2 regions of the Cytobacillus gottheilii genome follow, and region 1 is predicted to be linked to the other one. Evidence: predicted binding sites of a transcription regulator. Region 1 holds the regulator's gene; the other holds the start of a gene.
What was found. The regulator NrdR, encoded in region 1, represses ribonucleotide reductase genes. The targets are predictions, from matches to a motif close to AACACNATATATNGTGTT.
Positions count from the first base shown of each region.

Region 2: a site for NrdR is predicted at 13,280-13,297, ahead of J1899_RS11835 (anaerobic ribonucleoside triphosphate reductase). Genes of this name have one in related genera too.

Region 1 is NZ_CP071709.1:3,366,649-3,383,086, reverse strand. It holds gene polA (DNA polymerase I) at 1-2,311, shown strand, start outside; gene mutM (DNA-formamidopyrimidine glycosylase) at 2,345-3,175, shown strand; gene ytaF (sporulation membrane protein YtaF) at 3,457-4,098, shown strand; gene coaE (dephospho-CoA kinase) at 4,114-4,707, shown strand; gene J1899_RS16720 (glyceraldehyde-3-phosphate dehydrogenase) at 4,953-5,984, shown strand; gene J1899_RS16715 (hypothetical protein) at 6,010-6,204, opposite strand; gene speD (adenosylmethionine decarboxylase) at 6,474-6,854, shown strand; gene J1899_RS16705 (hypothetical protein) at 6,960-7,364, shown strand; gene nrdR (transcriptional regulator NrdR) at 7,443-7,901, shown strand; gene J1899_RS16695 (replication initiation and membrane attachment family protein) at 8,004-9,395, shown strand; gene dnaI (primosomal protein DnaI) at 9,398-10,327, shown strand; gene ytxC (putative sporulation protein YtxC) at 10,740-11,621, shown strand; gene thrS (threonine--tRNA ligase) at 12,009-13,940, shown strand; ribosomal protein L20 leader region at 14,270-14,393, shown strand; gene infC (translation initiation factor IF-3) at 14,559-15,062, shown strand; gene rpmI (50S ribosomal protein L35) at 15,078-15,278, shown strand; gene rplT (50S ribosomal protein L20) at 15,304-15,663, shown strand; gene J1899_RS16660 (DUF1294 domain-containing protein) at 15,759-16,031, shown strand; gene J1899_RS16655 (TVP38/TMEM64 family protein) at 16,169-16,438, shown strand, end outside.
Region 2 is NZ_CP071709.1:2,396,621-2,413,058, reverse strand. It holds gene J1899_RS11890 (hypothetical protein) at 1-85, shown strand, start outside; RNA gene ssrS (6S RNA) at 639-835, shown strand; gene J1899_RS11880 (DUF3221 domain-containing protein) at 966-1,304, opposite strand; gene mmgD (citrate synthase) at 1,829-2,947, shown strand; gene J1899_RS11870 (bifunctional 2-methylcitrate dehydratase/aconitate hydratase) at 3,055-4,488, shown strand; gene prpB (methylisocitrate lyase) at 4,540-5,448, shown strand; gene J1899_RS11860 (acyl-CoA dehydrogenase family protein) at 5,555-7,228, shown strand; gene J1899_RS11855 (NAD(P)-dependent oxidoreductase) at 7,286-8,191, shown strand; gene J1899_RS11850 (CoA-acylating methylmalonate-semialdehyde dehydrogenase) at 8,188-9,645, shown strand; gene J1899_RS11845 (enoyl-CoA hydratase/isomerase family protein) at 9,849-10,883, shown strand; gene nrdG (anaerobic ribonucleoside-triphosphate reductase activating protein) at 10,929-11,375, opposite strand; gene J1899_RS11835 (anaerobic ribonucleoside triphosphate reductase) at 11,372-13,246, opposite strand; gene J1899_RS11830 (GGDEF domain-containing protein) at 13,466-14,545, opposite strand; gene J1899_RS11825 (permease) at 14,792-15,805, shown strand; gene J1899_RS11820 (TIGR03943 family putative permease subunit) at 15,802-16,438, shown strand, end outside.

The DNA.
Region 1 (16,438 bases):
TGAAGCCGATGATATTATCGGTACCCTTTCACTTCAGGCGGAAAAGGAAGGCTTTGAAGTGAAAGTGATTTCTGGAGATAAAGATTTAACACAATTAAGCTCCGAAAACACAACCGTTGCGATAACGAAAAAAGGAATTACCGAAATTGAAGAGTATACACCCGCACATATTGAAGAAAAGTATGGGATTACAGCGGATAGAATTATTGATATGAAGGGACTAATGGGAGATAGTTCAGATAATATACCCGGTGTTCCAGGAGTCGGTGAAAAAACGGCGCTAAAACTTTTAAAAGAATTTGGAACTCTTGAAGACCTGCTGAAGTCGATCGATCAAGTAAGTGGTGCCAAGCTAAAAGAAAAGCTTGAACAACATAAGGACCAAGCGATCATGAGCAAACAGCTGGCCACCATTACTAGGGAAGCACCAGTTGAAGTATCTCTGCAGGATTTGCATTATAAAGGATATGAACTAGACCAAGTTAAAAGTTTATATAAGGAACTAGGCTTTAATTCCCTGCTGGACAAGCTTGGTGTTGCCGATGAGGATGCCGAGGAAGAAAGCTTAGCGGAAATTTCGTATACAATTGTCGAGAAAATTGAACAAGAGATGCTGACAGATCACAGTGCTTTTTATGTAGAGATACTAGAAGATAATTACCATTATGCTGATATCACAGGTTTTTCAATTGTAAATGAATCAGGAAGCTACTTTATCAGCAAGGAAGCTGCCTTGCAGTCTGAACTGTTTAAAAAGTGGGCGGAAGACCCTGATAAGAAGAAAACCGTTTATGATGCTAAGCGTTCGGAAGTATCACTTCGTCATCATGGCATCCACCTAAAGGGTGTTGACTTTGATCTGCTTTTAGCGACTTATATCATTGATCCATCTGAAACGATTGAAGATGTTGCATCAGTTGCCAAAAAGCACGGATATTCAGCTATTCAATCGGATGAAATTTTCTATGGGAAAGGCGCAAAGCGCAAAGTGCCGGAAACGGAACAATTGGCCGAGCATCTTGTGCGGAAAGCGTTAGTGCTGGATTCCTTAAAGAATCAGCTGATTGATGAGCTTGAAGAAAATAAGCAATCCGATCTTTTTTACAATCTGGAAATGCCCTTATCCCTTATTCTTGCTGACATGGAGTCATTTGGAATTCAGGTGGATTTGAACCGCCTAAAAGAAATGGGAAAAGAAATCATATTAAAGTTGGATGAGATTGAAAAAAACATCTTTGCCTTAGCCGGTGAAGCCTTTAATATCAATTCTCCAAAACAGCTTGGCGTTATTTTGTTTGATAAGCTTGGCCTGCCGGTAATTAAAAAGACAAAAACAGGATATTCTACGTCTGCAGATGTTCTTGAAAAACTGGAAGCAGATCATGAAATTATTCGTGAAATATTACATTATCGCCAGCTTGGCAAACTGCAGTCCACCTATATTGAAGGCTTATTAAAAGTTGTGAATAATGAATCTGAAAAGGTGCATACAAGATTTAATCAGGCGCTCACGCAAACAGGCAGGCTCAGTTCCACGGATCCTAACCTGCAAAATATCCCGATTCGTCTGGAGGAAGGCAGAAAAATTAGACAAGCCTTTATTCCTTCTGAGCAAGACTGGGTGATCTTTGCAGCTGATTATTCTCAAATTGAGCTAAGAGTGCTGGCTCATATTGCTGATGATGAGAAACTGATCTCTGCTTTTAGAGAAGATCTTGATATTCATACGAAAACAGCAATGGAAGTTTTTCATGTGGAAGCAGAAGATGTTACCTCTAATATGCGCCGCCATGCTAAAGCGGTTAACTTTGGCATCGTATACGGAATAAGTGATTACGGACTATCTCAAAGCCTCGGGATTACAAGAAAGGAAGCGGGTCAATTTATAGAACGCTATCTGGAAAGCTATCCTGGAGTAAAACAATATATGGAAGATATCGTTTATGATGCGAAGCAAAAAGGCTTCGTTACAACACTTCTGCAGCGACGAAGATATCTGCCTGAAATCACAAGCAGGAACTTTAATCTGCGCAGCTTTGCTGAGAGAACGGCTATGAATACACCAATTCAAGGCAGTGCAGCAGATATCATCAAAAAAGCAATGATTGACATGGCTGCCAGATTAGAAAAAGAAAATGCAAAATCTCGTCTTTTGCTTCAAGTACACGATGAATTGATTTTTGAAGCACCAAAAGATGAAATTGAATTGCTTTCTAAAATCGTTCCAGAGGTTATGGAAAACACGGTAGAACTAAAAGTGCCTTTGAAAGTGGACTTCTCCTTTGGTCCAACATGGTTTGATGCAAAATAATAAAAACTAAGCAAAAGATGCAGGTGATAAGAGATGCCAGAATTGCCAGAGGTTGAAACAGTTCGCAGAACACTGAAAGAGCTGATTATCGGAAAAGAAATTAAAGATGTTTCTGTATTTTGGCCAAAAATAATTAAGTTTCCAGAAGAGCTGTCTCAGTTCAAGGATGCGCTAATTGGTCAATCCTTTATTGACATAGGCAGAAGAGGGAAGTTTTTAATACTATATACAGAAGGTCTGGCACTGATTTCTCATCTGCGAATGGAAGGGAAATACGCATTAACGCAAAGCGATGAGCCAGTTGATAAACATACACATGTGATTTTTCATTTTACCGATGATACTGAGCTAAGGTATAAAGACGTCCGTAAATTTGGGACGATGCATTTATATAAAAAGGAGGAGGTTTTTCAATATCTTCCTCTTTCACAGCTTGGACCAGAGCCAATGACAGAGTCTTTTACACCTGATTTATTAGCCGCAAGATTTGCTAAAACAGCAAGGCATGTAAAAACGGTCTTGCTTGATCAAAAAACAGTGGTGGGCCTTGGGAACATTTATGTAGATGAAACGTTATTTCGAGCGAATATTCATCCTGAGAGAGTAGCCAATACATTAAATGAAGAAGAAATTGCTCGCATTCATACTGAAATAAACCGTACCCTAGAAGATGCAGTCGAGAAGGGCGGCAGCACCATCCGTTCATACATTAATTCACAAGGGCAAATCGGAATGTTCCAGCTCGATTTATTCGTGTATGGCAGAAAAGGCGAACCATGTAAAATATGCGGAACTGCCCTAGAAAGAATCATTACCGGCGGCAGAGGCACTGTTTTTTGCCCAACCTGCCAAAAAAGAGAATAGGCAAGGTGCATCTGCATTTCGTAGTGTCCAGCTTCAGCGCCTAGCCCCTCGAGGTCATAAGCCAATCCAGCCAAAGGTCAAAGAACGACCTTCTGTCTGGCTCGTCTTATGCTTGTCGGGGCTGAACAAGGCGCTTCCGCATTTCGTAGTGTCCAGCTGCAGGCGTTAGGGGCTCGAGGTCATTGTCGCCCCTGAACAAGCGCCTTCCGCATTTCTTATTAACACTGGATGGGCTTCTTCCATATACTATCCTAGCGATTGACAGGAAGGAGCTCTATCATATGTCGTATTCATTTACACTTCTATTGCTTGCGTTCGCGGTAAGCTTGGATAGTTTTAGTGTTGGCTTAACTTATGGATTAAGGAAAATGAAAATTCCTATAAAGTCTATCGTGATTATTGCTTGCTGTTCGGCGGTCACTCTTTTTATCGCGATGGGGCTTGGGCATATTATTGTTGAATTTTTGTCGCCTCATGCGGCTGACCAAATTGGCGGAATCATTCTCATTGCTCTTGGCTGCTGGGTACTATATCAGTTTTTCCGGCCGGAAAAAGAGAAGGATAAGGACTTGCTTCCTCATGAAAAAACCATTGTTAATTTTGAAATCAAATCACTTGGTCTTGTGGTTCATATTTTAAAGAAACCTATGTCAGCCGATTTTGATAAGTCAGGAACGATTGTGGGAATTGAAGCGATCCTGCTGGGGCTTGCTCTTTCACTTGATGCATTTGGAGCTGGAATTGGAGCGGCTCTGCTTGGATATTCACCTTACTTGCTTGCATTAGCGGTAGCTGTTATGAGTTCTCTCTTTGTTCTGTTTGGACTTAAAATCGGTGCAATATTTTCCAACAGCCTATTTATTCAGCGCTTTTCATTTTTGCCTGGTCTATTGCTGATTATTATAGGTGTTTGGAAAATATAGGAGAAAGGATTTAACATGTCACTTGTAATTGGATTAACTGGCGGAATAGCCAGTGGGAAAAGTACAGTTTCTTCCATGTTGAAACAAATGGGATTTACGGTGATCGATGCAGATATAGAAGCTCGTTTAGCAGTTGAAAAAGGGACAGAAGCTTATGAAGAAATTGTGCGTCATTTTGGTGAGGATATACTTAACGAAACAGAAGAAATTGACAGAGCGAAGTTAGGGTCCATTATTTTTCAAGAAGAAGAACAGCGTTTAAAGCTTAATAGCATTGTGCATCCAGCCGTACGCCAACAGATGCTGCAGAAAAAAGAGGCTGCGATTCAAAAAGGAGAATCACTGATTATCCTTGATATTCCTCTTCTTTTTGAAAGTAAGCTGGAATACCTGGCGGATCAGACTTTGTTAATTTATGTTGATGAACAGACGCAATTAGCACGTCTTATGGCAAGAAACAAGCTTACTGAAGATGAAGCAATAGCACGTATACGTTCACAATTGCCGCTGGCGGATAAAAAGAAGCTTGCGGATGACATCATTTACAACAATGGAACCATTGAAGAGACTCAACATCAATTACTCTCATTATTGAAAAAGTGGGAATAACGAATCGTCACTGACACCAAATAATTTTAGTTTACATCTTACGTACCTTGCATATCGTCATGCAAGGTTTTTTTGTTTGAAAAATGGAAGAGAGAAAGAAATCGGTCTTATATGCATATGAATGTAAATGATATTCCTTAAATGTGTTATTTAATATATCGCATTTAGTTTGATATATGTTATACTAATTGAAGATTAGCAAATTAATAAGTATAACATTAATTTGAAAGGGGTCATCACATCATATGACGGCGAGAATAGCGATTAATGGATTTGGCAGAATTGGGAGAATGGTTTTTAGAAAGGCGATCCTTGATCATAATCTTGAAATTGCAGCGATCAATGCTAGTTATCCTGCTGAAACGTTAGCACATTTACTTAAATACGATACGAATCACGGAACCTTTGAGGGAACTATCCAAACAGAGGAAAATGCTTTAATTGTTAATGGCAAAAGAATAATATTATTAAACAGCAGAGATCCCCTGCAGCTTCCTTGGAATGAACTTGCGATCGACATAGTCATTGAAGCGACAGGTAAATTTAATTCTCGTGATAAGGCAAGTCTTCATCTTGATGCTGGCGCCAAGAAGGTCATTTTAACAGCACCTGGGAAGAATGAGGATGTAACAATTGTGATGGGTGTAAATGAAAGCGTATTAAATATTGAAGAGCATGATATTATTTCAAATGCTTCTTGTACAACAAATTGCCTTGCTCCGGTAGTAAAGGTGCTTGATCAGCGTTTTGGCATTATTAATGGTTTAATGACAACTGTTCATGCTTATACAAATGATCAGAAAAATATTGATAATCCACATAAGGACCTACGTCGTGCACGTGCTTGCGGACAATCAATCATCCCAACCTCTACAGGCGCTGCGAAAGCACTATCTTTAGTGCTGCCGCAATTAGAAGGAAGAATACACGGCATGGCTCTAAGAGTGCCAACTCCAAACGTGTCACTTGTTGACCTTGTAGTGGATCTGCAAAAGGAAGTGACGATTGATGAAATCAACGCAGCATTCGCACAGGCTGCAGACAATGAGTTACAGGGTATTCTTGCAATTACAGATGAACCCTTAGTTTCAGTTGATTTTAATACAAATGAACATTCGGCGATTATTGATAGCTTGTCGACAATGGTAATAGGTGAAAATAAAGTAAAAGTGCTGGCCTGGTACGACAACGAATGGGGCTATTCCTGCCGAGTTGTAGATCTGGCAAAACACGTGGCCATGCAGCTTGTTGAGATAGAGAACATCAAGGTAAGTTAATCATGTAAAAAGAAAGACGAAGATCCTATTCTGTTTCATGCAGAGTGGGATTTTTTTTGCGATTTAGAATGAAATAAGCTGCGTCTCCTTCCGTAAATACCTTTTTATAATCCATGGAACTTCCAGTAACCATACTAGCAGACATCATCAGGCGCAATGAGTTCATTTTTACTTTGGTGTATATCTCTGCTTGGTCGGGCAATAGTAAGAATTGATTCACTTTGTCATTTCCAGGCGGATGTTATAAATGCGAATGGAAGCTGAAAAAGTGTGTCTGTTTCCCTGAAAATTTGCAAATAAAATATTTAATCCTTTTGTTGCAAAAAAATAATAAACAAAGTATACTAATCATCGTGAACTTCTAAAGTAATGGCGGTTGATCACTACTTAAAGGGTTAGGACCTCTCCGGACTAACTTTCCCCCGTGGTAGTAGTACGTCAATATGAACTTAGAATTTCATTTTATTAACGTAAAGGGGGAAATTGAATATGGAAACAATGGGTCGTCACGTAATCTCTGAACTATGGGGATGCGATTTTGAAAAGTTAAATGATATGGAGTATATTGAACAGACGTTTGTAAATGCTGCATTAAAGTCAGGTGCTGAAATTCGTGAGGTGGCATTTCATAAATTTGCTCCACAAGGTGTGAGCGGAGTTGTTATTATCTCTGAGTCACATTTAACGATTCATAGCTTTCCTGAGCATGGCTATGCAAGCATTGATGTTTATACTTGCGGAGATCTTGATCCTAACATTGCTGCTGAGCATATTGCAGAGTCGCTGGGTGCTAGTGCTAGCGAAAACATTGAACTGCCTCGTGGAATGGGTCCTGTTCAAGTGAAGCAATCAAAAGCAAATGTACTTTAATTTAAACAACGAATGAAATCTCAGGAGTGCATAAGATGCACTCCTTTTAATTTTCTCCAAAAAAATAGTACAATAGAGATATATGTACATCATGGAGGAAATAAAATGCCGATTTTACGTCCAATAATGGGCAGATTTGAGAAGCAGTGTGAAACAAATGATCATCACTTGGATCCAAGTCTGCAAACGAGATATTATAAAAAAAATTCATCTGAATTATTTCAATTGCTGGAACAATTACTGCGCAGGAAACAAAATTTGAGAATCATCAGCTCTTCAAGAGAGCATGGAGAAATAGCGGCAGAGCTAAATGGCGTAAAAAAGTGTTTTGCTGTGATTACCGTTACAGGACTTATGCCGTTAGAAACAGCAGTTGATATTACTATTTCAACTGAACAGTCGTCACCGCTAGGCATTTATCCAACGCTAAAAAAAGAACTGCTGTCTTTATATGATGCTATAAACAATGAATTTGAATTTATTGGAGCAGGAAGGTACGGAAACAAGTGACAAGTGCTTGTACTGACAACTTCTTTTTTATAAGATAAGCTTAAGGAAAAAATTGATCGTTAATCGGGAGTTGATTGTATGAAATGTCCTTCATGCCACAATAATAATACCCGTGTGCTCGACTCCAGGCCGGTGGATGACGGAAGATCCATCCGAAGAAGACGGGAATGTGAGCAATGCCACTATCGCTTTACGACATTTGAAAAAGTGGAAGAAATACCGCTTGTTGTCGTAAAAAAGGAAGGCACGAGAGAAGAGTTCAGCCGGGAGAAAATACTGCGCGGATTGATTAAGGCTTGTGAGAAACGGCCTGTTGCACTTAAGGAGCTCGAAGCGATTACTGCAGAGGTAGAAGCAGAGCTGCGCAGCAACGGCGTGTCAGAGATCAAAAGTGACGAGGTTGGAGAAATGGTGATGGACAGGCTCGCCAAGGTGGACGATGTCGCCTATGTTCGTTTTGCCTCAGTCTATAGACAATTTAAAGACATTAATGTTTTTATCGATGAATTAAAGGAATTAATTAAAAAAGAGCAATAGAGTGTCAGAGCCTAAGAGTGTATGGTAGAATCTCTGGCTCTTTTTTTGCAAGTTAAGGCTATAAAAAGGATTTTCTCTATAATGAAGTGAGGTTGAATACAATTGGCCCAGCATTGGACAGAACTGATACCGATTGATCGATATGCCGTGGCCGCTGGCGGACTGCTGCATGAATACGACAGAAAAATTATGACACTCTTATACCAGCCGCTGATTGGTTCCACCTGTCTAAGTCTTTATATGACGCTATGGGCAGAAGTGGAGGAAAATCGAATCTGGTCGGAGTCAAGCACCCATCATTACCTGATGACAACAATGGGTCTGGGGCTGAAAGAAATATACGAGGCAAGGGCAAAGCTTGAAGGCATGGGATTATTAAAGGTTTTTATAAAAAAAGAGGACGACATACGCTCTTTCATATACGAACTGCAGCCGCCCTTATCGCCACAGCAATTCTTTCTAGATGGCATGCTGAATATATACTTATTTAAAAAAGTCGGGAAAACTCAATATGCACGCTTAAAGCGGTTCTTTTCCGATAAAGCGGTACATTCGCAGGAAGGGTACACAGAGGCAACAAAGTCGTTCCAAGATGTTTATATGTCAGGCCATCAAGGGTTAACACAATATGAGGAGCATGATTTGCAGGAAGATGCGGTCTTTATGGGAAGAGATGAATCAGACGGCATTCAGATTAGCATAGATACATTTGACTTTGATCTCCTCATGGCTGGACTAAATGAATCGCTGGTACCCAAAAATGCCTTAACGAAAAAAGTTAAACTAGCCATTAGTAATCTAGCTTTTTTATATGATATAGATGTATTGCAGATGAAAAATGTTATGATAAGTGCGCTTACCGAAAATAATGATATCAATATTGAAGAATTGCGAAAGTCTGCGAGAGATTGGTATCAATTTCAGCACAATGACCAGCTGCCGTCCTTACTGGACCGTACACAGCCAGCAGCACAACGTACAGCACAATCAGCACCAGCATCCAAAGAGGATGAGCTCATATTATACTTAGAAACGACTTCTCCGAGACAATTATTGAAGGATCTGTCTGGAGGAGCCGAGCCCTCCAAAGGCGACTTGAAAATAATTGAGGACGTTCTTTTTCAGCAAAAACTGCTGCCGGCTGTTGTGAATGTGCTTATACAATATGTTATGTTAAAAACAGATATGAAGCTTACGAAGTCATATGTGGAGAAGATTGCCAGCCATTGGGCCCGCAAGCAAGTAAAAAGGGCAAAAGATGCGATGGAGCTGGCGAAAAACGAACATAGACAATATTTAGAATGGGCTGGGGGAAATAAGACGAGCAAAAGAACGTCGAAAAAACAGCCAATTCGCTCTGAACTTTTGCCTGATTGGTTTGATAACGATGGCGGGGATGTAAAAACCGCGAATGAAGGTCAGGATGAAGAAATGGAAAAGAAAAAGAAAAAAATGCAGGAAGCTTTAAAGAAACTGCATTCGGGTGGTGAGTAAAAATGGAGAACATTAATGATACATTAAAGAGGCTCACTGGCAACCAGGACTTTAAAAAAAGATATGAACAGCAGCGGGCAGATACACTAAATCATCCAGATATAAAGGCTTTTCTAATTGAGCATCAGCATGAATTAACGGAAGATATGGTGAACAGAAGTCTTATTAAGCTTTATGAGTATTCGAAGCTTAGTAAAGAATGCAACAAATGTCCAAATCTTGAAGGATGCATTAACTTTATGCAAGGCTATCATCCTGAGCTAGTCATCACAAGAGGCCTGATAGATATTAAGTATGATAAATGCCCGCGTAAAGTGATTCACGATGAAAAGCGCAAAAACGAAAGCTTAATAAAAAGCTTGTATGTGCCAAAGGATATATTGCATGCGAAATTTAAAGATTTGCATGATGACGTATATCGAGCTGATGCAGTAGACAAAGCTGTTACTTTTATAACAAATTATAGTAAAAACCCTTCTCAAAAGGGCCTTTATTTTTACGGACAATTTGGTGTAGGAAAATCATACTTGTTAGGTGCAATAGCAAACGCGCTCGCAAATCAAGGGGTCTCTTCGATGATCGTATACGTTCCAGAATTATTCAGGGAAATGAAGAGCTCTATAGGTGATTCAACATTAAATGATAAAATGGAAGCTATTAAACGGGCTAACGTTCTTATGTTTGATGATATTGGTGCCGAAACGATGTCAAGCTGGACAAGGGATGAAGTTCTTGGACCACTGCTTCAATTCCGTATGCTTGAGAACCTGCCGACATTTTTCACTTCAAACTTTGATTTAAAAGAACTTGAACATCATTTATCCTATACACAGCGCGGTGAAGAAGAACGGATGAAGGCGCGCCGCATTATGGAACGGATTAAATTTTTATCTGAGCCTGTTTTGGTTGAAGGTCCGAATAGAAGAAGATGATATTTTTGGACTGCCTGTTTAGAACAGGCGGTTTTTTTTGTTTTTTGAAGTTTGGCGGATAAATCCGTATTTTTGGCAGATAAAAAATTTAAACGGCGGATAAATCAAAATAACGGTGGATATCACGGCTGTCTCAATGAGAATAGCACAGCTTTTTTCTTCTTTTTCATCAGTAAAAAAGATATTTTATTCAAAGTCTCACAAATACAGCAAAAATCTGCTTGATTTTAACTTGAACGGCTTTTTTTTCCTCAAAATCCATCTATCAATAATTAGTTGAATCTGCTAATCACATTTCTGCTTCTAATTTAGACATGTCCCCCATATACATTAAAGGAAACCTTGCACCTGTTTAGTTATTCACTATGCAGGGGAAGCGAAAGGTAGAGATTTCTTTTAAGGGGGGATTTGGTTGATCGAAATCATTTTCCGAAGTAAGAAGGATGCATTACGTTTACATACACTGCTTCAAAATTTGCTGACCGCTTCAGGCTGTACTGATCAAATTCACCTTCGATATGAAGATCACCATATAGGTAAGCTGCAATTTTTTCATGAAGCTGAAATTTCGATACACTTGCTGAAAGATGCTTTTTATGAGTTTGTCATAGAAAGCAAGATGGAGGACTGGTTTCGCACTATTTTAATAGATCAATATTATTATCACGATGAGGAAGAACAGCATCAGATTATAGAGATAGCTCAATCTATTATTGAAGGCAATCGAGAGGACCTTTCTTCTTTTGTCCCTGACCGCAATGTGAAGGAAAGTGTCAGAAAAGATATTCACCAGATGATACAGCCAGACATCAACTTCTCCTTTGACTCTTTTGTGAAATTTAGAATGCGCTCATTTATGGATCAGCTGGTCAAGTATATCGAAATTTCAATTGATGAATACAAAATGGAGCAGGAATACCAAATGTTTGTGCAAATGCTGCGTGAGTTCCTCGCAAAACGCCAGGCAAAGTTCGAAGAGATTCATGTGCTGATGAATAAAGGGGTCTTTTTTTATGATGAAAGCCTGATTGAGATTCGAAATACCGAGCTGCGGGCCCTTATAGACAGGAAGCTTCTCTTTCATCATCCTGTTTATGTCGACTCGGCAACGATTGCACCGCTCTTATCCATCGCACCGCAGACAGTTTATTTGTATTGTGATGATGAGGAACTTCCTTTAGTACGGACAATCTCGAATATTTTTGAAGAACGGGTGACAATTAAACCGGTTTCTGCTTTCCAAACCTGTAAGGACATGCAGGAATTAAGCGGACAAAAACGTGAAATTAATTAGGAAGACACAACCTGCAGTTTTGTTTAGAAAAATTTACTGAGGATGCCCTTGATTTTTTTGCTGTAAAAAAGCTATAATACGTACATATTACATTAATACAGCAAAAGTTATGACAAGGACATGGGTATTCTTTTCTTGTTTGAAGAGAGGGAAGGCACGGCTGCAACCTTCCTAGCATAGATCGGATACTTACCACCTATCGAGCTCCGGCCAGGAAATGGGCTGGCGGATTACATCCGTTATTTTCTACAAGTCATTTTTTCCTATGGGGAAAATGAGAAGTAGGGTGGAACCACGTGTATATAATAACTCGTCCCTTTTTTAGGGACGGGTTTTTTTATTTTTCTGAAAAACATAACTTTTACCATTCATTAGGAGGAAAAGACGATGACTGAAATGATTAAAATTTCATTTCCAGACGGTGCAATTAAAGAATTTGCCAATGGTGTAACAACTGAGGAAATTGCAGCGTCCATCAGCCCAGGGCTGAAGAAAAAGGCAATCGCTGGCAAGGTGAACGGAGAAATGTACGATCTCCGCAGAGAAATTGAAGGAGATGCAGCGGTTGAAATCGTAACGAATGATTCTCCGGAAGCGCTTGAAGTATTGCGCCACAGTTCGGCTCACTTAATGGCTCAAGCGATTAAACGTCTATATAAAAACGTGAAGCTTGGTGTTGGTCCAGTTATTGAAGGCGGCTTTTACTATGATGTGGACATTGAAGAATCATTAACACCAGAAGATCTGCCGGTAATTGAAAAAGAAATGAAGAAAATCATCAATGAAAACATCGATATCGTCCGTAAAGAAGTCAGCCGTGATGAAGCGATCGCTCTTTATAAGGAGATCGGCGATGAATATAAGCTAGAGCTTATTGAAGCCATTCCGGCAGACGAAAAGGTAACAATCTATGAGCAGGGAGATTTCTTTGACCTATGCCGAGGTGTCCACGTTCCGTCAACAGGAAAGCTAAAAGAGTTTAAGCTCCTGAGCATTGCAGGTGCATACTGGCGCGGAAACAGCGATAACAAAATGCTTCAGCGTATTTATGGAACAGCTTTCTTTAAAAAGGAAGATCTGGCTGAGCATCTTCGCTTGCTTGAAGAGGCAAAAGAGCGTGATCACCGTAAGATTGGGAAAGAGTTAAACTTGTTCATGACTTCTCAAAAAGTTGGACAAGGTTTGCCGATGTGGCTCCCTAAAGGTGCAACCATCCGCCGCAACATTGAACGTTATATTGTCGACAAAGAAGAACGCCTAGGCTATGACCATGTGTATACACCAATCATGGGAAGCGTTGATTTATATAAAACATCTGGTCACTGGGATCATTATCAGGAAGACATGTTCCCTGTGATGGAAATGGACAACGAACAGCTTGTGCTTCGCCCAATGAACTGTCCGCACCATATGATGGTATACAAAAATGGCATTCACAGCTATCGCGAATTGCCAATCCGTATTGCAGAATTAGGAACAATGCATCGCTATGAAATGTCAGGTGCTCTTTCAGGTCTTCAGCGTGTGCGCGGAATGACATTGAATGATGCTCATATCTTTGTGCGTCCTGATCAAATCAAGGAAGAATTCAAGCGTGTTGTTCATTTAATTTTAGAAGTATACAAAGACTTTGACATAAATGATTACTCTTTCCGTTTATCCTACCGTGATCCTCAGGATACGGAGAAGTATTTTGATGATGACGATATGTGGGAAAAGGCACAGGCAATGCTGAAAGAAGCAATGGATGAAATCGGCCTTGACTACTTTGAAGCTGAAGGAGAAGCGGCATTCTACGGTCCTAAGCTTGATGTACAGGTGAAAACAGCTCTTGGCAAGGATGAAACATTATCAACAGTTCAGCTTGACTTCCTACTTCCAGAGCGTTTTGATTTAACATATGTTGGTGAAGACGGGAAACCGCATCGTCCGGTCGTTATCCACCGCGGTGTTGTATCAACAATGGAACGTTTTGTAGCGTTCTTAATTGAAGAATACAAAGGTGCGTTCCCTACATGGCTCGCTCCTGTACAAGTTCAGGTGATCCCAGTTTCACCAGAAGTGCACTTCGACTATGCAAAAGAAGTGCAAGAACAGCTTCAGGCACAAGGATTGCGTGTCCAGCTTGATGACCGCAATGAAAAAATCGGCTATAAAATCCGTGAAGCCCAAATGCAAAAAACACCATATATGCTAGTAGTCGGAGACAATGAAGTAACTGAAAAAGCAGTCAACGTCCGCAAATACGGCGAACAAAAATCAGAAACCATCTCCTTTGCAGACTTCTTGGAGAATATTACAAAAGAAGTTAAGAGATAAAAGTTCAGTTATTAATTGCTTTGTCAAAAAGAGAATTTTAGCAATACGCCAATTGATTGAAACGGAATGGCACGAGACTCCTGCGGGAGAAGTGAGAAAGGTGAGATCCCACAGGCGCGCAGCGCCGAGGAAGCTCACCTCTCACCCGCGGAAAGCGAGTGCCATGCAGTGGAAATCACCCCTATTTTTTCATGTGAAAAAGAAATTACAAAATTTATATTGCCAAATCCCTATTATTTTGATATCATTTTCTTCGTTGAAATAAAAACGACAGTTTGACAGCCTATTGTCTTTTGTGATATAGTATCTAAGGAAATTGAATACTGTTTGAGGAAAAGAAGAAGCACCCGCTTCTCACCTGATTGACGCAAATAGCAGTTGGCAGGTTTTACGTGAACATTTTTTGTTTATATACGTAAGTGTGGGTGTTTTCATCCGCACTTTTTTTATTGCCCATTTAGCTTTGATCCGGTGCAGCTAGCAGCTTCTTTCAGAATTCGACAGTATGGTGGAGCTAAAGAATACGTCTTGCCCCAACAAAGCTACTGATCAAATCAATCTTGACCCAAACATTGTGTTCCGATTAAACCTTGGAGGTGTCTAACTATTAGCAAAGATATGTTGTTAAACGAGGGTATTCGCGCCCGCGAAATTCGTCTCATTGACCAGAATGGCGAGCAATTAGGAATCAAGTCTAAAAATGAAGCACTTGAGATTGCTGCTCGTGTAAATCTTGATCTTGTGCTTGTTGCACCGAATGCAAAACCGCCAGTTGGCCGTATTATGGACTATGGCAAATTTAAATTCGAACAGCAGAAGAAAGAGAAAGAAGCGCGTAAAAATCAAAAGATCATCAGTATTAAAGAAGTGCGTCTAAGTCCTACGATTGAAGAGCATGACTTTAATACAAAGCTTCGCAATGCGATTAAATTCCTTGAAAAAGGCGATAAAGTAAAGGCATCGATTCGTTTCAAAGGTCGTGCAATTACACATAAAGAAATCGGCCAGCGCGTTCTCGTCCGATTTGCAGAGGCTTGCTCTGAAGTTGGAACGGTAGAATCACATCCTAAAATGGATGGCCGTAGCATGTTCATGGTGCTAGCACCGAAAAACGACAAGTAAGAGGAGGAATTCCAAATGCCAAAAATGAAAACTCACCGCGGCGCTGCAAAGCGTTTCAAAAGAACAGGTTCTGGTAAGCTGAAGCGTTCTCACGCTTACAGAAGCCACATGTTCGCGAATAAATCTCAAAAGCAAAAGCGTAAACTTCGTAAAGGAACTCTTGTTTCTTCAGGCGATTACAAGCGCATCCGTAACTTATTAGTAAATCTTAAGTAATATCCGATATTAGGAGGGAAATTTAATGCCACGTGTAAAAGGCGGTACTGTTACTCGCAAACGTCGTAAAAAAGTTATAAAATTAGCTAAAGGTTATTTCGGTTCAAAACATACATTATACAAAGTTGCTAACCAGCAGGTTATGAAATCTTTAATGTATGCTTACCGTGACCGTCGCCAGAAAAAGCGCGACTTCCGTAAACTATGGGTTACTCGTATCAACGCAGCAGCTCGCATGAATGGTCTTTCTTACAGCCGTTTAATGCATGGCTTAAAGCTTGCAGGCATCGAAGTAAACCGCAAAATGCTAGCTGAATTAGCGATCGCTGACGAAAAAGCATTTGCTGAATTAGCTGCAGTTGCAAAACAAAACTTAAGCAAGTAATTGCTTCTAAAAAAGCCATTCTCTTTCATGAGAATGGCTTTTTATACTTTTAGAACGTATACTCAACTTAAAACGAAAGAGAAGCAGGTACAGGTATGATACTAATTTCAGCAGCATTCATTATTATTGCTATAAACATCGTCGGGTTTCTGATCATGATGATCGATAAGCGCAAAGCGGTCAAACAGGAGTACCGAATCAGTGAAAAAACTCTATGGACAGTCGCCATATTCTTTGGTGCAGCGGGGATGACAGTAGGCATGAACATGTTTAGGCATAAAACAAAGCATACACAGTTTAAAATAGGTCTGCCCTTGCTTACTATTATTCAGCTGGTTATTTTATATTTTTTACCGCACATCATTTAACTTCATATCCAGCGGGAATCAGATAGGACATACTGTAGGCTGATCGCTTTCTTAATCCAAGTTGTCATAACCGCTGATTTCTCCCCATATGCTAGAGTAGACATCATGATTTAAGCATAATGAAGGGGTGAAATAAGGTGGCGGTACTGTTAACGATGGTGGAGACCGCAGGAATTCTAGCTCCAATGGCATTTATTCTTTTTCATATTGTAAGGCAGTTTCTTTTTATTCCGGTTCCGCTTGTCTGTGTAGCAGGAGGAGTGATGTTTGGCAGTGTTTTTGGTGCGCTTTTTTCCTTAATTGGCTTAACCCTCAGCAGCTTTTTGTTTTTCTTTTTAATTCATAGGCTGCCAAACACACATGGAAAGTTATCGAAATTAAAAAAACGCTGGTTTGGGGAATACCGA
Region 2 (16,438 bases), 970 kb from region 1:
CTTTAGCCGAAAATGGTCGTGGATGCTTGTAAAATGGGTGATGGACCGATTTGTGGAACCACTGGCGAAAAAAAGAAAGTTTTAAGATAGGAGATCGGAGGATTTTTGTTGGAACTCTGGTATTCCCGAAACCAGTTCCCCGCTAGGATTTCAGGAATTAGAATAACATTGTAAATCCCGAAACCAATTCCATGCAAGGATTTCAGGAATCAGAACATTAATGTAATTCCCGAAACCAGTTCCATGCAAGGATTTCAGGAATCAAAACGTCAATGTAATTCCCGAAACCAGTTCCATGCAAGGATTTCAGGAATCAGAACGTCAATGTAATTCCCGAAACCAGTTCCATGCAAGGATTTCAGGAATCAGAACATCAATGTAAATCTCGAAACCAGTTCCATGCAAGGATTTCAGGAATCAGAACATCAATGTAAATCTCGAAACCAGTTCCCCGCTAGGATTTCAGGAATCAGAATAACATTGTAATTCCCGAAACCAGTCGACCGCAGGATTTGGGGGAATCAGAACACAGGTAAGATAATAAGAGCCTTACAAGAAATCGTTATATCTAAATAACAAAAACCGCCTAAATACTTATTTTGCCATTGATATTTCTCTCTGCATGCTTTATTATAAGAACTAAGCTGCATTGTACGTAATCATAATTAAGTTTTAACCTTTAAGCTGTAATAGGGAGTTTAAAATCAAAACAGGAATGACAAGCCTCTGTCTATAAGACAAGGAGGACATGCAGGATCGTTTTTGCGAACACCCACTTTGAGAAGTGGTGGTTTAAAACTTTCTTATACATTATTACGGCAAAGGCGGCTTTCTAATCGTAAATGGAACTCAGTTCTCAATTTGGGAACTGAGTTTTTTTGTTGTCTAAAGCTAGTGAGTTTTGTTAGCGGAAAGAATTTTATTTCCTCTTAACCATATAGTGACACATGAAAGACTGCAAATCACTATTTTTTAATAATGAGGATGGTGCCTTTAATTTGACTAGGAGCAGATTCCATCACACTTCCATGCCAATAAATTTTAACTTTTTGACCGGTTTTATATTTGGACTTGGTAAATTTATTTAATGCCGGTATATCATAAGATGAACCTTCGAATTGATAAAATTCATCTAATTCAGTTTGAGTTTTCTCTTTGATTTCATGTGCTGAAGCAGATTCGATGACCAAAATGCTTGAATCTGCAGAGTTTATGACATAGCCTTCTGTAGTTCTTAAATTAAAGAACCAGATGAAAAATAAAGCTGTAACTATAAATATTAAAGTGATAATGGGTTTCTTCATTAAATCTGCTCCTTGACTCTATTTATATCATTAGACTGTAAGGGTACTGGAAATGTTTCAGATTCAAAGTTCAAATAAATTTTATGATAAGAATGTTATAGCTATAAAAAAACTTGTATTGAATAGCAGTAATCTCGGCTGGAAAGGATTTAAAAAGCGTCTAGAGTTTAACTTCTATAGCAGCAGCTCCATATCAATCGAAAAAGTAAATAGAATTTTTACCCAACAAAAACAATTGTAAATTTTTAAATTATTTGGTATCTTTAAAATGGAAAATTGAATAATAGGTAAGAAAATCCTTATTATTCTGTATACTCAAGCTTTATGATCTGTCCATACATAAGCTAGGAGGGATGTGCATTAGTCATTAAAACACTTTATTACCTTGTTTAAGTATGTTTTCAACCTGTAATCAAGGGAGGAAACATTAAAGTGAAAACTGAAAATATTGTAGAAAAAACTATTTTTTTAAATAATTTTGTAAGGGCTTTCACTAAAACGAAATAGGGAATGGAGGATGAAATATGAGCAATGAAGTTATCTACTCTCCAGGTTTAGACGGTGTTGCAGCAGCAGAAACACGTATTTCTCTACTTGATACGAAGTTAGGCGAGATTGTCATTAAAGGCTATGATTTAATTCAGCTTTCAGAGTCAAAAGAATATCTAGATATTGTTCATTTATTATTAGAAGATGCGCTGCCTAGTCCTGCGGATAAAGTAAAGCTAGCCAAACAGCTGCAGGATGAATATCAAATTCCCTCAGAGATCAACGATATTTTCAAGCTACTACCTCATGAAACTCACCCGATGGATGGACTTCGAACGGGGATCTCAGCTTTAGCCGGCTTTGATCGTGAGATAGACGATTCTTCAGCAGAAGCGAATAAAAGAAAAGCTTATAAATTGCTTGGCCATATGCCAAACATTGTAGCGAACAGCTATCATATTCTTCAGAAAAAGGAACCAATTGCACCGCTTGAAGAATTGTCATATAGTGCAAACTTTTATTATATGCTGACAGGAAAAGTACCTACATCCTTAGAAGAACGCATTTTTGATCAATCACTTGTCCTCTATAGTGAGCACGAAATGCCAAACTCCACATTTACTGCCAGAGTCATAGCTTCCACTAAATCAGATTTATATGGTGCCCTAACCGGTGCGGTGTCCTCACTGAAAGGAAACTTGCATGGCGGCGCCAATGAAGCAGTTATGTATATGCTGCTAGACGCTAAAACACCAGCAGAATTTGAAGCACTTCTTCAGTCGAAATTGGAAAAGAAAGAGAAAATTATGGGCTTTGGCCATCGGGTTTATATGAAAAAGATGGATCCGCGGGCATTGCTTATGAAAAAAGCGTTAAAAGAGCTTTGTGATGAACAAGGCAATGACACCCTTTATCAAATGTGTGAGGCCGGGGAAAAAGTAATGGAGCGGGAAAAAGGAATTTTCCCAAATCTTGATTATTATGCGGCACCGGTATATTGGATGCTTGGTATTCCAATACCTCTATATACACCGATCTTTTTTAGCTCAAGAACTGTAGGGTTATGTGCACATGTAATTGAACAGCATGAAAACAATAAATTATTCAGACCAAGAGTTCATTATGTAGGCGAACGGCATCTGTTAAATCAATAGTACAACTGGGGAGTTGTTTAAACGCCGTCCGCCGAAAAAGTGCGTGTTCTGCCAAACACACCTTTTAACTATAGCTGAAATGAATATGAAAGGAAAGATGACTAGTGATAAAAGTGACAAATGAAACGAAAACCGATCGTTTGCTGGAGCAAATTGCTGATTATGTGATTGATAAAGAGATTACGAGTGAAGAAGCTTACCAGACGGCACATTATGTATTGCTTGATACATTGGGCTGCGGAATTCTTGCTCTCAATTATCAGGAATGCACGAAACTTTTGGGACCAGTCGTACCGGGAACGGTTGTTCCGAATGGCACAAGAGTACCGGGAACTACCTATGTATTAGATCCCGTTAGTGGTGCGTTTAATATTGGCTGTATGATCAGATGGCTGGACTATAACGATACGTGGCTTGCGGCAGAGTGGGGACATCCATCCGATAACCTTGGAGGCATTCTTGCCGTTGCAGATTATTTGAGCAGAGTTAATATCTCAGAAGGAAAAGAGCCATTTACCGTTCAGGATGTATTAGAAATGATGATCAAAGCACATGAAATCCAAGGTGTGCTTGCTCTGGAAAATAGTTTAAATCGCGTTGGACTTGATCATGTTCTGTTCGTGAAAATTGCTACAACAGCTGTTTCGGCGAAAATGATTGGCTGTACAAGACAGGAGATTATCAACGCGTTATCAAATGCGTGGATTGATAACTCTGCTCTTAGAACCTATCGTCATGCACCAAATACTGGATCAAGAAAATCATGGGCTGCAGGAGATGCAACAAGCCGCGGCGTTCATTTCGCTCTAATGGCTAAAAAAGGTGAAATGGGCTATCCATCGGCATTATCCGCACCAGGCTGGGGCTTCCAGGATGTTCTTTTTAACACGAAAGAATTAACACTTGCCCGTGAGCTGGAGTCCTATGTAATGGAGCATGTATTGTTTAAGGTTTCATTCCCGGCAGAATTCCATGCGCAAACAGCTGCAGAATGTGCAGTGAAGCTGCATCCGCTTGTGAAGGATCGTTTAGACGAAATTGATAAGATCGATATTATTACACATGAATCAGCAATCCGCATTATTGATAAAAAAGGACCGCTTCATAATCCTGCTGACCGTGATCACTGTCTGCAATATATTACGGCAATCGGCTTGTTAAAAGGACATATTACCGCAGAACATTACGAAGATGCGACAGCCGCAGAGCCTGAGGTTGATCAGCTTAGAGACAAAATGGTTGTCACAGAGGATAAGCAATTCAGTGTTGATTACTTAGATCCGAACAAGCGCTCAATCGCTAATTCGGTGCAGGTTCACTTTAAAGATGGAACTGCGACAGAAAAACTGACTAGTGAATATCCATTAGGACATCGTTTCCGCAGAGAGGAAGCACTTCCAAAGGTCATTCAAAAGTTCACTGACAATTTAAAGTCTTATTACAGTGAAGAGCAGCAGGAAAAGATTGAAAAGGCGTGTTTTGACAAGTCATCTCTTGCAAAAATGACCGTCAATGAATTTGTTGAGCTATTTGTCCGATAAAATAAATTGATGAGAGATTGAAAGAAAAATAGTGTAGAAGGAGGACAGAACATGGCGTGGATTGTAGATCAGCCTTTAACACAAGCAGAGCTGGCGGATGCTTTTCGCAAGCTTGTTGACAACGCAAATATCGTGCAAATTCCCGGTGCACATGATGCAATGGCTGCGTTAATTGCAAAAAATACTGGATTTAATGCTCTTTACTTATCTGGAGCAGCCTATACCGCGAGTAAAGGTCTGCCTGATTTAGGGATTGTCACTTCTACAGAAGTAGCGGACAGAGCAAGAGATATTATACGGGCAACAAATCTGCCATTGCTAGTAGATATCGACACTGGGTTTGGCGGTGTTTTAAATACAGCTAGAACAGCAAGAGAAATGGCAGAAGCTCATGTTGCTGCTGTACAAATAGAAGATCAGCAGCTCCCGAAGAAGTGCGGACATCTAAATGGAAAACAATTGACAACCACAGAGGAAATGGTGCAAAAAATCAAAATTATAAAGGAAATAGCACCGACTCTTTATGTGGTTGCGAGAACAGATGCACGCGGTGTGGAGGGGATGACTTCCGCATTAGAGCGTGCAAAAGCCTATGCTGAAGCTGGTGCGGATGCTATTTTTCCAGAAGCCTTGCAATCTGAGGAAGAATTTAGACAGTTTGCGGCACAGCTGACGGTTCCGCTGCTTGCCAATATGACCGAATTTGGAAAAACTCCATATTATTCAGCAGAAGAATTTGCACAGATGGGCTATAAAATGGTGATTTACCCTGTTACCTCTTTACGGGTGGCAGCTAAAGCATACGAGAGCGTTTTTTCCCTTATAAAAAATACCGGAAGTCAGAAAGAAGCTCTCGAAAATATGCAGACTCGAAGCGAATTATATGAGACGATTTCTTATTATAAATTTGAAGAGATGGACAATAAAATGGCCAAAACAGTTTTAAATAAAGGACAGTAACATAGTCTTGAAATGAATAAGAGGAGAAATGAGAATACCTTTTCAGCGGTTTTTCTCATCTCTCTTTCCTGATGGGAGGTTCATGAGGATGGAGAAAGCAAATACGATGTCACACAATCCTTATCTTTTTTACGACAGCATTACTGCTCCTTTCACCCCAGAAGACTTTACAGATGACGATGTTTTAATTGCAAAAACGGCAGAGCTTTTTGTAAAAACTGAAGTGAAGCCTAAATTGGGTGATATTGAAAAACAGCAGCATGCTGAAGTAGTGAATTTATTCCGTAAGGCCGGTGAACTTGGTTTATTAAGTATTGAAATCCCTGAAGATTATGGCGGCTTTCAATTAGATAAAAGTATTTCTGGCGTTGTCGCTGAAAAGCTGGGATGGGCAGGATCATTCAGTGTTTCGTTTAACATTCATGCCGGTGTTGGCACACTGCCTTATATATACTATGGAACTGAGGAGCAAAAGCAAAAGTATTTGCCAAAACTCGGTTCAGGTGAATGGATTGGCGCATATGCACTGACAGAATCAAATGCAGGCTCTGATGCTTTAAACGCTAAAACAACAGCAAAACAGTTAGACGACGGCAGCTGGGTTATTAATGGGGAAAAACAATGGATTACAAATGCCAATGTTGCAGATGTTTTTCTCGTATTTGCGAAATCCGATCAAGGCATGACCGCATTTATTGTCGACAGAGATTTTAAAGGCGTTTCGATTGGTGCTGAAGAAGAAAAGATGGGAATCAAAGGATCTTCTACAGCTACCTTGATTTTGGCAGATTGTCCTGTTCCTTCTGAAAATGTACTCGGCGATATAGGTAAAGGTCATCTTGTAGCATTAAACATTCTGAATTTAGCACGCTTAAAACTGTCCTTTGCCAACATTGGGACAGCAAAACAAGCACTTCAGCTGGCCATTCATTATGCGGAGGAGCGGCAGCAGTTTGGGAAGAGCATTAGCGAGTTTCATATGATCCAAGAAAAACTGGCCAATATGGCGCTTGCTATTTTTGGTGCAGAAAGTATTTCATATCGGACAGCAGGCTATATTGATGAAGTTTTAAATAGCAAAGATTCAACTGAAGGCTTTAATTCGCTTGTTTCTGCTTTTGCACTAGAGGCTTCGATCTGTAAAGTGTTTGGTTCTGAGGCATTGGCTAGTAACGTGGATGAAGCTGTCCAGATACATGGCGGCAATGGCTATATGAAAGACTATACGGTTGAAGCACTTTATCGTGATGCAAGAATTAGCCGCATTTTTGAAGGTACGAATGAAATCAACAGGCTAACCATTGCGAAGAATGCATTAAAAAGAACTTCTTTGCCGAGCTCTATTAAAGATTTAAATAAGAAAGAGCAATTGACTCGACAAGAAGGTTATTTAGTCGGCGCTGCTGAATTATTCGACAAAATCTTGAAAGCGCTTACCCAGAAACGTCAGCCTAAAAATATTGAACAAGAGCTGATGAGAATACTGGCTGATGTGACAAGTGAACTATATGTGATGGATTCTTGCTATAAAAGAAGTCTTAAACATCCAGATCATGAAGTTATACAGCTATTATCAGAAACGATTTGTGAAGTAGGCTTTTATAAAATTGCTTCTGGTGCAGCAGTGATGATTGCCTGTTTATATGAAAATGAGATGGAGAGAGAAGAAAAATTGAATGAAGTCTCATCCATTTATGTGCCAATCAGAAGCCAAACGCTAATAGAGAAAAGAAAAATCGCTCAAGCAATCCTGCAAAAGGGTCAATATTTTACCGTATAGTAAACTAGCAGCTTAACATTCATAGCTTCTAAGCTTTTTAAGAATGGAGGTTTGTATATGAAGAAAATAGGATTTATTGGATTGGGAAATATGGGTCTGCCGATGAGTGCCAATTTATTAAAGGCTGGCTATATTGTATATGGTTCGGATATTAACGAAAAAGCAGAAGAGGCTTTTCAAAAGCTTGGCGGCAAAATTGGTACACCAGCTGAAGAATTAACAGGTATTTGTGAAGTGATCTTTACTAGTCTTCCTTCAAATAAGGCGGCTGAGTCCGTTTATTTTGGCGAACATGGACTTATTGAACAGTGCTCAAATGAATGTATTTTAATTGATACAAGTACGATTTCACCGGAGCTTCATCAAAAAATAGAAAAGGCCATAAAAGAGAATGGCGGCAAGTTTATAGCCGCACCAGTCAGCGGAGGAGTCGTCGGTGCTGTCAATAAGACACTAACTTTTATGGCAGGCGGTTCAAAGTCAGTGTTCGATCAGGCGTTTCCAGTCATGGAAGCAATGGGAGAAAATATTTTTCATATTAGTGAAAAAGTAGATAGTGGAACGATCACAAAGCTGATGAACAATCTGCTGATTGGCTATTACACTTGGGGTGTGGCAGAAGCGTTAACGCTTGCTGAGAAAAGCGGACTAGATTTAGGGCAGCTTTTTGAAGTATTAAATGTAAGCTATGGCCAGAGCCGTATATACGAACGAAATTACGAATCTTTTATTGCTAAGGATGATTATAATCCTGGCTTTACTCTAAAACTGCTGATTAAGGATTTACAATTTGCGATGGAGCTTTCTGAGCAGCAGCAAGTCGAACTGCCAATTTCTAAAACGCTGCTGGCAAACTATCAAAAAGCAGATGCTGAGGGGTATGGAGATCTTGATATGTCCATTGTTTATAAAATGATTCAGGATCGCAATAATACAAACAAAGAGGAGGAACGGCTCGTATGATTCATACAGATGTTAAAAAAATGAAAAATCATATTAATGGAGAATGGGTAGAGTCTTTAGGTGAAGCAACAGAATCTGTGCCCAATCCGGCTACTGGTAAAATTATTGCGTATGTGCCACTTTCAACGGAGGAAGATGTAAATCGTGCCGTGGAAGCTGCTCAAGCTGCTTATACCTCTTGGTCAAAGGTGCCCGTTCCGAATCGAGCTCGCTATTTATATAAATATTTGGAGCTGCTGCAAACACATAAAGAGGAGCTTGCACAGATTATTACCGCTGAAAATGGAAAAACACTCAAGGATGCAAGAGGAGAAGTTCAGCGCGGCATTGAAGTGGTAGAGCTTGCTGTCTCTGCACCTAATCTGATGATGGGAGATGCACTTCCGAACATTGCAGAAGGAATTGATGGCTCGATTTGGCGCTACCCGCTTGGTGTTGTCGCAGGAATCACGCCTTTTAATTTCCCGATGATGGTGCCATTATGGATGTACCCGCTTGCGATCGCGTGCGGAAATACATTTGTCTTAAAAGTATCAGAGCGTACACCGATTCTTGCTGAAAGATTAGTAGATTTATTTTATGCATCCGGCTTCCCAAAGGGCGTTTTAAATTTAGTTCATGGTGGTAAGGAGGTTGTCAATGGAATTCTGGATCACCCACAAATCGCGGCAGTTTCATTTGTTGGTTCAGAACCTGTTGCGAAATATGTGTATGAAAAAGGGTCTGCGAATGGAAAAAGAGTGCAGGCTTTGGCGGGAGCTAAAAACCATGGCGTAGTTTTAGGTGACTGCAACCTGGAGAAAACCGTTCAAGGTGTGATTGGTGCAGCATTTGGCAGCAGTGGGGAACGCTGTATGGCTTGTTCTGTTGTCGCGGTAACCGAGGATATTGCGGATGAATTTGTTGCTCTTTTAACAGAAGAAACACAGAAATTAACAGCAGGAGAAGGGACAAATGAGGAGAATTTTGTTGGCCCTCTTATTCGCGAATCGCATAAAGAACGAGTTTTAAGCTATATTTATAGCGGAGTATCGGAAGGAGCTAAGCTTCTAGTCGATGGCAGGGAAGACAGCAAAAAAGAAGAAGGCTATTATGTTGGTGCAACGCTTTTTGATCATGTAACTACAGATATGAAAATATGGCAGGATGAAATTTTTGCTCCTGTGTTAAGCATTGTCAGAATAAAAGATTTACAAGAAGGAATAGAGCTGACAAATCAATCAAAGTTTGCAAATGGTGCAGTTATTTATACTTCAAGCGGAAAAAGTGCACAAATCTTCCGCAACTCTATTGATGCCGGCATGATCGGTGTTAACGTCAATGTACCAGCACCTATGGCCTTTTTCTCATTTGCGGGCAACAAGGCATCTTTTTACGGAGATTTAGGTACAAATGGCAAGGATGGAGTACAGTTTTATACGAGAAAAAAAGTGGTTACAGAGCGCTGGTTTTAATAGCATTCTAATTGAACCTGTAAATAATCATAAATTCCCCTGGATTTCTTTCAGGGGAATTTATTGCTAAGACTTATGGTTAATAAAATATGAACATATGGTTTCGAAGAGAGTCAACGGTTATGAACCATGTTAAGATGAAACCAGACTGAACATCCATAGAACAATGAAAACACGTAAAGCATTATATGAGGAGGATTCAAATGACAGATGTTGTAATTGCGGAAGTGAAGGAAAATGGCGTAGCAACTTTAACACTCAACCGTCCTAAAGCCATTAATTCGCTTTCCTATGAAATGATATCAATCATCAGTGAGAAATTAACGAAGTGGCAATCTGATGATTCAATTAAAGTAATTATCATGAAAGGGGAAGGAGCGAAAGGTTTTTGTGCGGGAGGAGATATTAAGACTCTATATGAAGCACAATCAAGTGAAATCGCTTTTGAACGTGCATGCCACTTTTTTGAATTGGAGTATATGCTTGATCTCTTTATCTATGAATTTGAAAAACCGATTATAGCGATATTAGACGGCATTGTGATGGGCGGCGGTGTCGGGCTTTCCAGCGGGGCGTCACATCGTATTGTGACGGAACGGACAAAATGGGCTATGCCAGAGATGAATATTGGCTTTTTTCCAGACGTAGCTGCCGCCTATTTTCTAAATAAAGCTCCAGGTCAGATCGGGGCATACCTTGCTTTGACAGGCTCAACAATTAATGCAGCTGATGTATTATATATACATGCAGGTGAAGAGTATATAACCAGTGAAGATATTCCTCTATTTTTACAGGATATTGAAGCATTTGAATGGGAGGAAGCATCTCAAGTTGGAGAGATGATCAAGAATTACAGCACGAAACCTGCAGAAAGAAGTCTTTTGAAAGAAATGGAAGAAGAGATTAATTCTCATTTCCGCTATGACACTGTTGAAGAGATCATATCTTCATTAGAAAAAGCTTCTAGTGAATTTGCGGCAGAAACGTTAAAGATACTAACGTCGAAGTCACCTGTATCGTTAAAGGTGAGCTTAAAGCAATTAAGAGATGGCAAAGTAAAAACAGTCCGGGAATGTTTTGAAACAGATTATGTACTGGCATTAAACTTTTTAAAGCATCGTGATTTTTATGAAGGAATCCGTTCGGTATTGATTGATAAGGATCGTAATCCTCAATATCAGTATAAGAAGCTGGAAGATGTTTCAGAGCAATTCGTTAAGAGTTTCTTTACCCTATAGATAAATAATAAAGTGGCGTCCAAATGGAACGCCACTATCCTTTTATTATGCTAAGTAATGGATCGTTTGGTTTGCACTCCCTCTAAATGGAAGTGTGGAGTCTTTCTGTCCGATAATAAATCGGCCATCGACCAATACATCACAATAGGACAATAATTCCTGCTGGTCGCTGCTTCCTTTTTCCTGAATCTCAGCAAGTGTATAGCCAGTATATGCCCAAATATGCTTACCAAGACTTTTAAGTGTTTTCGCTACAAGCTTAACTTCTTTAGCCTGAAAAAAAGGATCACCACCGCTTAATGTGATATCTGTTAACGGATTCATTGCTTCCTGGACAACTTCTTCAACATTCATATCTGTTCCGTTTTGCATATGCCAGCTGCTGGGATTATGACAGCCAGGGCATTGATGGGGACATCCAGCAAAGAAAATGACGGTCCGCAGCCCTTCACCATCCACGACTGAATCATGCAAAATATTCATCACCTTCATTTGTTTGCCCCGTGCTTCACTCGATCTCGTTCTTCTTCCATTTTTGCACTATTCCACTTGCTCATATCACCAACTAAATAACCAGTTATCCTGCGAATACGATGAAAGTCACCCTCATCAGTGCTTTTACAGCTCGGACATTCTTCATCAATTAACCCATTATATCCGCAGACTTTGCAATGATCCACTGGATGATTAATGCTGCCATAACCGATATGATGTTCTGCCATTGCTTTCACAAGCCTATCTAAAGCAGTTACATTTCGCCTTACGTCACCATCAAGCTCAATATAAGAAATATGGCCAGCATTGCACAGTTCATGGAAGGGACCTTCTAACCTAATTTTATCGATTGCCCTGATAGAATAATGAACGGGAATATGAAAGGAATTGGTGTAATAGGCCCGGTCGGTTATATCTTTTATCTCGCCAAATAGAAGCTGATCCTGCTTTACAAATTTGCCGCTTAGCCCTTCAGCAGGTGTGGCAATTAAACTATAATTTATATCGTATCTTTCGGCTGCATCATCCATTTTATTTCGCAAAAATTGAATAATTTCATAGCCAAGTTTCCAGCTTTCCTCGTCTTCACCATGATGATTTCCTGTTAAAGCTTTCAAACATTCTGCCAACCCGATAAAACCGAGCGATAAAGTGCCTTGTTTCAATATATCTTCCAATGTGTCATCTGGCTTTAATTGTTCGCCTCCAAGCCAAACACCTTGAGAATAGAGGAAGGTAAAATCCCTTGCCTGTTTTTTGGCCTGAAATAAATAACGATCGTAGAGCTGACGGATGATTATTTCACTATATTTGTTTAATAAGTGATAAAACTCAGCAATGCTGCTGGAAGTGAGAGCAAGCTTGACTAGATTGACACTCGTAAAAGATAAGTTTCCTCTGCCGACACTGTTTTCCTCACCATGCCGATTGCTCATGACTCTCGTTCTGCAGCCCATATAGGAAACTTCCGATTCAGGAGTTCCGTTATAATGGGCAAGATTGAACGGTGAATCAATAAAAGAAAAATTAGGGAATAAACGTTTTGCAGTTGTTTCTAAAGCCAATTGATATAAATCATAATTAGGATCAGCAGCAAAGTAATTAACGCCTTTTTTCATTTTAAACACTTGAATAGGGAAGATAGGTGTTTCGCCTTTTCCAAGGCCTGCCTGGGTGGCAAGCAGCAGATTTTTGATTAGCAATCGTCCTTCTTTTGATGTGTCTGTTCCATAATTAATTGAAGTAAAAGGAGTCTGACCGCCCCCGCGGCTATGCATGCTATTTAAATTATGTATAAATGCTTCACACGCTTGATAAGTTGCCCGCTCCGTTTCAGCCCATGCCTGCTTGCTCTTTTCTTCATTTGTCCATTGCAGCGGATAGCTGTTTAAGCGTTTAAGTATTTTTAAATAGGTTCTTTTGACAAAAGGAGCCAGATCGAAATCAACGGCAGGAACGGACTGACCGCCATGCTGCATATTCTGATTGGATTGGAAAACGATCGTGGCCAGTGCCATGGCACTCGTAATATCACTGGGTGTTCTCATAAAGCCATGGCCAGTATGAAAGCCAGTTTGCAAGAGCTTGCCGAGCGGTATTTGTGCACAGGTTGTTGTGCCGGTCGCATAATAATCAAGGTCGTGAGGGTAAATAAAGTTATCCTTCATTGCCTGTTTAGCTTCATCACTTAAAAGCTCTGTTTTTGTATAAAATTTAGATGCTTCGCTGGCAAACTTATTCATCATTCCACATGGACTTCGGCCATCCATGTTTGCATTTTCTTGTATTAAATCTTGTTTTTTAGTAGTAACAATATCCTCAAAAGAAAGAGCCAATTGTTCATATTGTTCAAATGGGTCGGAATTCATCAAAATCGATTGTTTCAATTTCTTTACTCCTCCAATACTATATATGCTTTGGTTGTGTTTATTTGAATCTATATATAGTAATATACCGTTTAATTCTAGCTGTGAATCGGTAAAGGTTAGAACATTTTGTGACAATTACTATTTTTGGAGGAGAATATTTCAAGAATAAATTAAACAAAAAGATCCCTTATATTAAGGAATCTTAATAGAATCATTGCTTTATGATGCCACACATACTCTGTTACGGCCCAAGTGTTTGGCTAGGTAAAGTGCAGAGTCCGCATCATCAATTAACATAGCTGGGTTTTCAGTTGTTTCTCTATAGCTCGCTACACCGACTGAAACAGTAATACAAATAGACTTGCCAGTGCTTAATAGAAAGGCATCCTTTTCTACGCTGTCTCGAATGCGTTCTGCAATTTCAACAGCTCTGGCAGCAGGGCAATCCAAAAGTAAAACGGTAAATTCCTCTCCGCCATTTCTGCTGACGATATCAAAATTTCTGGTCGCTTTCTGAAGCCTTGCCCCAAGTTCAATTAAAACGATGTCGCCTTCTTTATGTCCATATGTATCGTTAATTTTCTTGAAATAATCTATATCTATATAAAGAAGAGAAAGCTGCTGATCACTATTTTTAACATCATGCACAAATCTATTGAACTCTTCATCAAACTTACGAACATTGTTTAAACCTGTAAGACTATCTGTTAAAGAATCATTCTTATACTTTGCAAACAGAGCTTGGCTTTCACGGATATATCGTATTAGATAAAACGTTAAAAAAGTGGAGATATATGAAATCAGCCAATATAAAGTAAGTACTTCCATTATAATAGCTGGATCTTCACTTAGATAAACAAAAAAGATTGAAAAAATGATGTTGTTAAATGTGTAGATGGAAAAAATTCTAATTTTAGCGGAAAATTTTACTCTTGAAAAAAAGATGGCAAACAAGGTGCCAGTCACACTAATAAACAATGCATACAAAGATATAATTTCGGCTGATAGAATGAACCGGAATATAATGGTCATTGCCATGGATATCAGCGCTGGAAATGCTCCTCCGTAAAAAGCAAGCAGCAGTGTCGGTATAAAACGTAAGTCTACGAGTAAATCACCAATATTGATGCTGAACAGCATTAATACAATACTAACAAAACCGCCGCAGATACCTGCAATTAGTTTCGTTTTCGCAGATGAATGCAATTGAAGCGGCTTTTTCATGATTACTTGAGAATATAGAAAAAGCAATGTGCCCAGTAAAGCTAAATTAGCTATAAATTCTTTTATGATCATCATAGGTATCACCCAGAGTAACATACCACATTCACAACTGAAAAAATACGGGTCTAAGCAATCTTCAAATAATTACTAGAAAGATTTCCTTTTAGCACCAAATGAGCCTTTTTCTTTTATATGAAAGCGAACAGATTAAAAAGCAAAAGAACTAAAATCCAAATCTATCATTTTGTGAATGAAACTCAAATAGATTACATAGAGTAATAGTAAATCATTCGAAGTAATTACGATTTAGGAGAGATATTAATGAGTGTAATCTCTAATATGCGGAGTTTATTAGTAACAATCCTACTATTTTTTATGTTGTCTCTATTCTTTTTTGGAGATCTTGAGGGCTTTTTCTTTCATGGGGATATTCTTGAAGGGGAGTTTAAATCAATCTTCGTCATTTTTATGGGAATCTTCCTGGAGGCTATTCCATTTCTTTTGATCGGAGTTATTTTTTCTTCAATTATTCACGAGTATACTTCCGAAGACTATATCAAAAGATGGATACCTAAGCACCCTGTAATGGCTGTAATCACTGCTATTATAGTTGCTGCTATTACACCAGTATGTGAATGTGCCATAATCCCTGTTGTCCGCAGGCTTATACAGAAAGGGGTTCCGCTTCATGCTGGAATGGCTATTTTAACAGCTGCTCCTATTCTTAATTTCGTTGTATTTGGTTCCACTTTTTTTGCATTTCAAAACGATCCTGCCATTTATATCGGCAGAATGGCATTATGTATTGCGGTCTCATTAACGGTTGCCCTCATCATATATGTATTTTTCTCAGGTTCAAACATTTTGCGTAAGCATACAAACGATTTCACCGCACCAGCGCACCATCATCATAATTATTCAAGATTCAACTCTATGGTGAACCATAGTATTGATGAGTTTTTCTTAGTGGGTAAATACTTCATTTTTGGCGGGCTCTTGGCTAGTGCTGCACAAGTCTATCTTAACCGTGGTTCTTTAATAGAAGCAAGCTCAGATCCAGTCATTGGAACAGCACTAATGATGGGACTGGCGTACTTGTTATCTCTGTGCTCTGAAGCTGATGCTTTTGTTGCGGCAGCGTTTCAGCATGTCGTGCCTCAGCATTCTATACTTGCTTTTCTCGTCTTCGGACCTATGCTTGATTTAAAAAATACTCTCGTGATGCTTGCTAGTTTTAAAACGAAATTTGTTCTCTTTTTTATTTTAATTGTAACTGTGGTTGTCTTTTTATTGTGTATGCTGGCAGGTGTATTTTTAAAGGAGGGGCTGGTATGAATTCTGAAGTACGTTTGGCTGTTTCTTTTCGGATGCAGTTACAGGGGATTATATTAATATCCATAAGTCTTGTTATATTCAAGTTGTATCTAACTGGGAACATGGCTTTTATTATGGCACCAAAGATGATGACGTTTGTCCTTTTTGCCTTTATTGTCTTACTGTTATTAGGAATGTATCGGCTTTTTCGTTCAAATAAAGAAGAAATGGCAGACTGTTATTGCTTGTCCGTTGACTCTCATAAAAGTTCATGGAAGGAGTATCCAGTATATGGTGTGTTTTTGGCATCTATTATTCTTTCTTTTGTAACAGAAGACTTTCAATTAAACGCAGCTTCACTTGCAAACAGGGGAATCATCAGCTCTGTTTCACCAGACTTTGCTAATGAGGTGCTTCTGAGTGAAATTTACAATGAAGAGACAAAACGGATTACCGTAAATGATGATAACTACTTTAAAGTGATGCAAGCAATGAACTCAGAATTGGATCAACTAATAGGAGTTAGCATTCAGATTCAAGGATTTATTTATCGGGAAAGTGAATTTAACGACGATGAAGCGGTCATTGCCAGGCAGTCTATGACATGCTGTGTGGCTGACTCCAGTGTATATGGATATATGCTGGAAGGGGAAG